Regions from separate parts of the Micromonospora sp. CPCC 205539 genome, predicted to be linked through region 2. Evidence: riboswitches for the same ligand, from Rfam matches in the RefSeq annotation. Region 2 holds a riboswitch; the other holds the start of a gene.

Region 1 (3,177 bases), on a different contig from region 2:
CGACCCGGCGATGCAGCAGGACGACCTGACCTCGGCGGTCGAGGTGCCCGACGGCGAGCCGTTCGTGCTGCACCCGGGGGAGTTCGTGCTCGCCTCGACGCTGGAGGTGATCTCGCTCGGTGACCAGCTCGCCGGCCGCCTGGAGGGCAAGTCGAGCCTGGGTCGGCTCGGCCTGCTCACCCACTCCACCGCCGGCTTCATCGACCCGGGCTTCTCCGGGCACGTGACGCTGGAGCTCTCCAACGTGGCGAACCTGCCGATCACCCTCTGGCCGGGTATGAAGATCGGGCAGCTCTGCATCTTCCGGCTCTCCTCGCCGGCCGAGCACCCGTACGGCTCGGTGGTCTACGGGTCGCGCTACCAGGGGCAGCGCGGGCCGACGCCGAGCCGCGCCTGGCAACACTGGCGCACCTGGCCGACCCGCTGATCCCGACGAACTGACGACGAGGGCCCGCCGCGACGAATCGCGACGGGCCCTCTGCTTGTCGTGGATCAGCCTGGACGGCCGTAGCTGTGGATCGGGCCGTCGTCGACCCTCTTCATCTTGACCGGTTGACCGGCCTGCGAGGCGTGCACCACCCAGCCGTCGCCGACGTACATGCCGACGTGGTGGATGTCGCTGTAGTAGAAGACCAGGTCACCGGGCCGAAGGTCGCCCTTGCTGACGTTCTTGGTCACCCGGCTCTGCTGGGCGGCGTTGTGCGGCAGGGACACGCCGGCCTTCTTCCAGGCGGCCAGCATGAGCCCCGAGCAGTCGTACGAGTTGGGGCCTTCGGCGCCCCACACGTAGGGCTTGCCGATCTGCGCGCACGCGAACTTGACCGCCACTCCGGCGGCGCCGCCGGGGTAGCTGGCCGGGCACGGCGCGGGGCGCAGCGGGCCGCCGCCGCCATTGCCGTAGACCTTGAGCCGCAGCTTCTGCAGCCGGTCGATCTCCTCGTTGATCTGCTTTTTCTTCGCCGCGAGCTGGGCCTCGGTCCGGGTCAGCTGGACCACCATCTCGTCCAGCGGGGCCTTCTGCTGGGCGAGCTGGTCGCGCAGGTCGGCGACCTCGCGTACGTCCTGCTGCTGATTGTGGGCGAACCGGTCGAGCATCTCGAGCTGCCCGACCACCTCGCTGGGCGAGCGGCTGCCGAGCACGGCGTTGACGGTGGAGACGTTCTCACCCTTGTAGGCGCGGACGGCCAGGGCGCTGACCTTGTCCATCGCAGCGTCGACCTGGCGCTCCAGCGGGGCGATCCGGGCGGCCAGGGCGTCGGCCTGCTTGCGCTTGACGGCCAGGTCGGTCCGGGTGGCGTTGTGCCGTTCGATGATCGGCTCGAGCTTGTTCCAGTCGGCGTCGATCTGGCGCTCGATCTCGGCGACGGACGGGTCTGCGTGGGCCGCCGTGGCGCTGCCGGTCAGAACGACGGCGACGCCGACCAGTGCGGCGAGGGCGGTGGTGAATCGGGACCAGCGTGGGCGCGGCACAGTCGTCGTCGGGCCGGCTGATGCCGACCACTCGGACGACGGCTGCGGGGCATGGTGGGCCACCGGGTTCCGTACTCCTTCTTCCTGACCGCCTACCGGGTTAGCTGACGGGTTCGGGCGGGAAGTGGGCGCCCTACCGCAGTGGATGCGGATTCACCCCGAGGGACCTGGGTCCCCGGTTCGCTCGAAAGCGACTCGGCGGTGTCGGTCCGTTACCGCCCGGGGTGGGCGGACCTGCTACCGGGCCGACAAATGACCAGAGTAGAGACGCCCGTTACCGCTTCGCAACCCGTGCCGCCGTGACACTCCGTACCGATTGCGCGGGGTCACCGTCCGTACGCGAAGGTTTTCTTCTCAAGACTTCGATAAATGGAAAGGTATTGACGCGGACTCCCGGACGGCGCGATGGTGACCTCACCTGCACTCGCCGAATATAGGGGGTTCGATGCAAGGTCCAGACCTGACGGCCGGCCGGCGCGCACTGCTCGCCGCCGCCGTGGTCGCCGCCGCGACCGCGGTACCGCTCTCCGCCGGCCCGGCCGCCGCCGCACCCACCGCCGACCGTCAGCAGCAGTACGTCGCGGCGGCAGCGGAGTACGGCGTGCCGACGGACGTGCTGCTCGGCGTCTCCTACCTGGAGTCGCGCTGGGACAGCAACGACGGCACACCGAGCACCGGTGCCGGCTACGGCCCGATGCACCTGACCGACGCCCGGCACGTGACCGCCCTGCCCGGGACCGGACACCACGACGCCGGCACCGAAGACCCGCGGGGCGACGACTCCCGCTCGGCGGTGGCGCTCGCACCCCGGCCGGCCGAGGATCCCGCACCGCCTGCCGCCGCGTTGCAGACCGTGGACGCGGCCGCCGCCCTGACCGGCGCCGCCCCCGAGTCGCTACGCACCGACGCCGACGTCAACATCCGGGGCGGGGCGGCGCTGCTGGCCTCGTACCAGAGGGAGTTGGGCGCACCGGTCGGCGCCGGCACCGACCCAGCCACCTGGTACGGCGCGGTGGCCCGCTACGCCGGCGCGGACAGCGCCGACGCCGCGGCGGCCTTCGCCGACGAGGTCTTCACCACCATCGGGGCCGGCGAGTCGCGGGTGACCGACGACGGTCAGCGGATCACGCTGCCGCCCCGGGCCGTCCAGCCGGAGCGTTCCTGGCTGGATCGGCTGGGGCTGCGCCGGCTCGCCCGACCGGACGGGCTGGAATGCCCCACCACCATCTCCTGCGAGTGGATCCCGGCGCCCTACGCGGCGTTCGGCGACGGGGACTACGGCAACCACGACCTCTCCGACCGGCCCTCCCGGCAGAAGATCGAGTACATCGTCATCCACGACACCGAGGGCAGCTACGCGACGACCTTGAAACTCGTCCAGGACCCCACCTACGTGAGCTGGCACTACACGCTGCGCTCGGTGGACGGGCACATTGCCCAGCACGTGAAGACGAAGGACGTCGCCTGGCACGCCGGCAACTGGTTCGTCAACTCCAAAGCGGTCGGGCTGGAGCACGAGGGCTTCGCCGCGCAGGGCACCTGGTACACGGAGGCGATGTACCGGACCTCGGCGAAGCTGGTGCGACACCTGGCGCTGCGGTTGGGCGTCCCGCTGGACCGTCAGCACATCATCGGTCACGACAACGTGCCCGGCACCATCGCCGCGAACGTCCGCGGGATGCACTGGGACACCGGCCCGTACTGGGA
Region 2 (3,177 bases):
CGTCGTGCTGGTCGCCCGCAACGATCAGGACCAGCCGGCGGCCGATCCGCCCCCGCCGGCGCCGACCGCTCGGGAGTTGGCTGCCGCCGAGGCTGTCGATCTGAGCAGGTACGCCGAGGAGGTGGCCGTCGCCGCGGCCGGCGCCGCGCAGACCGCTCGCCGACGGCGGGCCGACTGGCTGGCCGCGCAGGAGGCGGTGGAGGCGGCGTGGGCCGGGTACGACGAGGCGGACACCGCCGCGCGCCGGGTCGCCGGTGCTGGCGCGCTACCCACCCCACGTACCCCGCGCACCCCCTTCGAGTACGCCGCCCGGGAGCGCTTTCTGCACCACGCGGCGGTGACGGCGCACTGGCGCGGTGAGCTGTCCATGGGCCAGCTCGGCGACGTGTTCGGGCAGCGGCACGGCTGGGACCCCCGTCGGCACCCGGTCGAGCAGGAGGTGCAGCTGCACCGGGCGATCCGGGACGGTCGGCGGGCCGACTACCAGGCCGCCGCCGGGCGGGAACGGACAGCCTGGCGGGACGCGGAGCTGGCCGCCGAGGCCGCCCGCGCCCTCGCGGAGGAGGCGTACGCGGCGGCAACCCGGCTGCGGCCCGACCCGGTTCCGGCCCGTCGCACGGTGTCCGCGGCGTTCCGGCCGGCAGTCGTGACGCGCTGGCGTCCGGCCCGCGTGGGCTGATTTCGCCGTTTGGTGGGTGAGCCCCGTCACACTGGCCAGGAATCGGGCGTGCGGCACGATCGGCCGGATTGTGCCCGTGAATTCGTCGGCATTGTTGACAACCTGTCCGGTTGTCGCCCGCAGGTGCCGCCGTAACCGCTTGTCCCATCGAGTCGCGTCAGTGGTAATACGCGCAGAAATTGTCGCGCCCCTTGAGGTTTACGCAGGTGAACCGCGCTTGGCAGGGCGTGAAGTGGCCAGTAGTGTCGGCTCGTCCGGTGCGGTAACCGATCGCAAGAGGCGACGCCGCGCCGACCCGCTCAATCGTGATCTACGAACCGGGGACCCACCAGTAAGTCCGGGGTGAATCCGCGAGCCACGGCCCGCGGTAGGGCGATCTTCCCGCCCGAATCCGTCAGCTAACCCGGTAGGCGGTGTCGGAAGGAGTTCCATTTCCGTGCAGCACCTCACCACCCCTCGGTTGTTCCCCCGCCTCCACGGCGTCGTGGTACCCCCGCTCATTCGTCCGGTGACGGTGAGCTGACCCCCGGGTCACCACCCTTCCCGCCCGGCCGCGCCGGGCGTACCCCTGAGCGGTTCACCATCCGCGGACCACGGTCCGCGCGCTGGCGCCTGCCCGGATACCGGCTCGGCCCCGGTGTGCCGCTCTCCCCCTGAACCGTGGAGGATCCCGTGAAGCACACCCTGAAGCGTCAGCTCCGCCGCCTCACCACTGAGCGTCCGTACCAGATCGTCGCCGCCTCTGCCGCGGCCCTCGCGCTCGCGACCACGACCGGCGCCCTGCTCGCCGGCACCGACGACGCGCCCGCCGCCGGCAAGCACACCGCGACCACGGTCGCCGAGATGCGCAGCGGCACGGTCACCTCCGGCAGCGACGCGCTCGTCATTCCCCCTTCGGCCAGCACGTCGCCGACCGCTGCGGCCCCGACCACCAGCGCCGCGTCGCCGGCCGCCAAGGCCAAGGCCAAGAGCAACCCGGACCTGACCCGTAAGCCGCAGCCGCCGAAGCCGCCCGCGACCAAGGTGCTCGACTACGACTACCAGGCGCAGATCACGTACTACAACTGCGGCCCGGCGGCCACCCGTAACGCGCTCAGCGCCACCGGCATCGACCGTACGCAGGACGAGCTGGGCGCCGAGCTGGGCACCACCGAGATGGGCACCAACTCGGCCGAGGACACCACCCGGGTGCTCAACGCCGAGGTGAAGGGCTCCCCGTACAAGACCCGGATGTTCCCGACCGCGCCGAGCCGGACGCAGATCGACCGCCTCCAGGCCGACGTGGTCGCGGCGATCACCGACCACCGTGGCGTGGTGGCCAACATCGTCGGCGACGCCACCGACACCGACGGCAACTGGCACTCCTACGGCGGCGGCCACTACATCGCCGTGGTCGGCTACAAGGACAGCGGCCGGACCGTGCGGATCGCCGACTCGGCGAACGCGGCTGACCCGGCGTACTGGATCAGCACCATCGACCTGGCCAACTGGATCACCAGCCGGGGTTACTCCGCCTGACCTGGGCGCGTAACGGCTGCGGGCGCCGTCCCCCACGAGGGGACGGCGCCCGCGGCGTCTGGACTCCACAATGGTGGATCTTTCTGCGGCATCGGCGGCGGCGACTCTCGTACCAGGGGCGGAAACCGTGGGAGACTGCGGCCGTGGTAGATGAATCGGGTGACCGCCCTGGCCGTCGGCCGGTCCTGCTGCTGCTGCACGGAATGGGGACGACCGGGGATGTCTGGCTGCCCTGGGCGTCGCTGCTCGAGCAGCACTGGCCCGGGCGGTGGCTCGTTCCGGACCTCGCGGGGCACGGCTGGTCGGCCCCGCTGTCGTCGTACTCCTTCGACGGGTTCGCTCAGCGGGTCGCCAACGGCCTCGCCGCCGACGACCGGATCGTCGTCCTCGGCCACTCGCTGGGCGGGGTGGTCGCTCTTGCCCTGGCCGCCCGCGCCGCGGGGACGCCGGTGGACGCGGTGGTCGGGCTCGGCATCAAGGCGGTCTGGTCACCCGCCGAGCTGACCCACGCCGCCGAGCTCGCCGCCCGCCCGGTGAGCTGGTTCGCCAACCGCACCGAGGCGGCTCGTCGCTACCTGCGGGTCGCCGGGCTCGCCGGCCTGGTCTCGCCGGACGACCCGATGGTGGACGCCGGCCTGCGTCAGGTCGACGGCCGGTGGCGGCTGGCGATGGACCCGGCCGCGTTCGCCGTGGGCGAGCCCGACCTCGCCGCGCTGCTGGCGGCGACCGACGTGCCCGTCGTGCTGGCGCGGGGCGAACTCGATCCGATGGTCACCGACGCGCAGCTCAAGGAGTTCGGCGTACCGGTCGCCACGCTGCCCGGGCTCGGCCACAACGCGCACGTGGAGGACCCGGCGGCCGTGCTCGCGCTGCTCGACCCGTACCGCTGAGCGCTACACCGGTGCGGAGGTGGCCAGGGTCCTGGTCGGCTCCAGCTCCCGACGGGCGGCGTCCAGGAACGCTTCGGCGTACGACTCGGC

Evidence for each region. Region 2 has a riboswitch for cyclic di-AMP ahead of V6V47_RS12705 (C39 family peptidase). Riboswitches for the same ligand answer to the same signal wherever they lie in the genome.
Region 1: linked by a shared signal. The riboswitch ahead of V6V47_RS05350 (C40 family peptidase) and the one ahead of V6V47_RS12705 (C39 family peptidase) in region 2 are both predicted to bind cyclic di-AMP.

What each region holds. Positions count from the first base shown of each region.
Region 1 is NZ_JBAKHW010000004.1:211,115-214,291, forward strand. It holds gene dcd (dCTP deaminase) at 1-427, shown strand, start outside; gene V6V47_RS05350 (C40 family peptidase) at 493-1,533, opposite strand; cyclic di-AMP (ydaO/yuaA leader) riboswitch at 1,546-1,681, opposite strand; gene V6V47_RS05355 (N-acetylmuramoyl-L-alanine amidase) at 1,916-3,177, shown strand, end outside.
Region 2 is NZ_JBAKHW010000011.1:188,540-191,716, reverse strand. It holds gene V6V47_RS12710 (hypothetical protein) at 1-679, shown strand, start outside; cyclic di-AMP (ydaO/yuaA leader) riboswitch at 966-1,107, shown strand; gene V6V47_RS12705 (C39 family peptidase) at 1,340-2,197, shown strand; gene V6V47_RS12700 (alpha/beta fold hydrolase) at 2,341-3,087, shown strand; gene V6V47_RS12695 (CDP-glycerol glycerophosphotransferase family protein) at 3,091-3,177, opposite strand, start outside.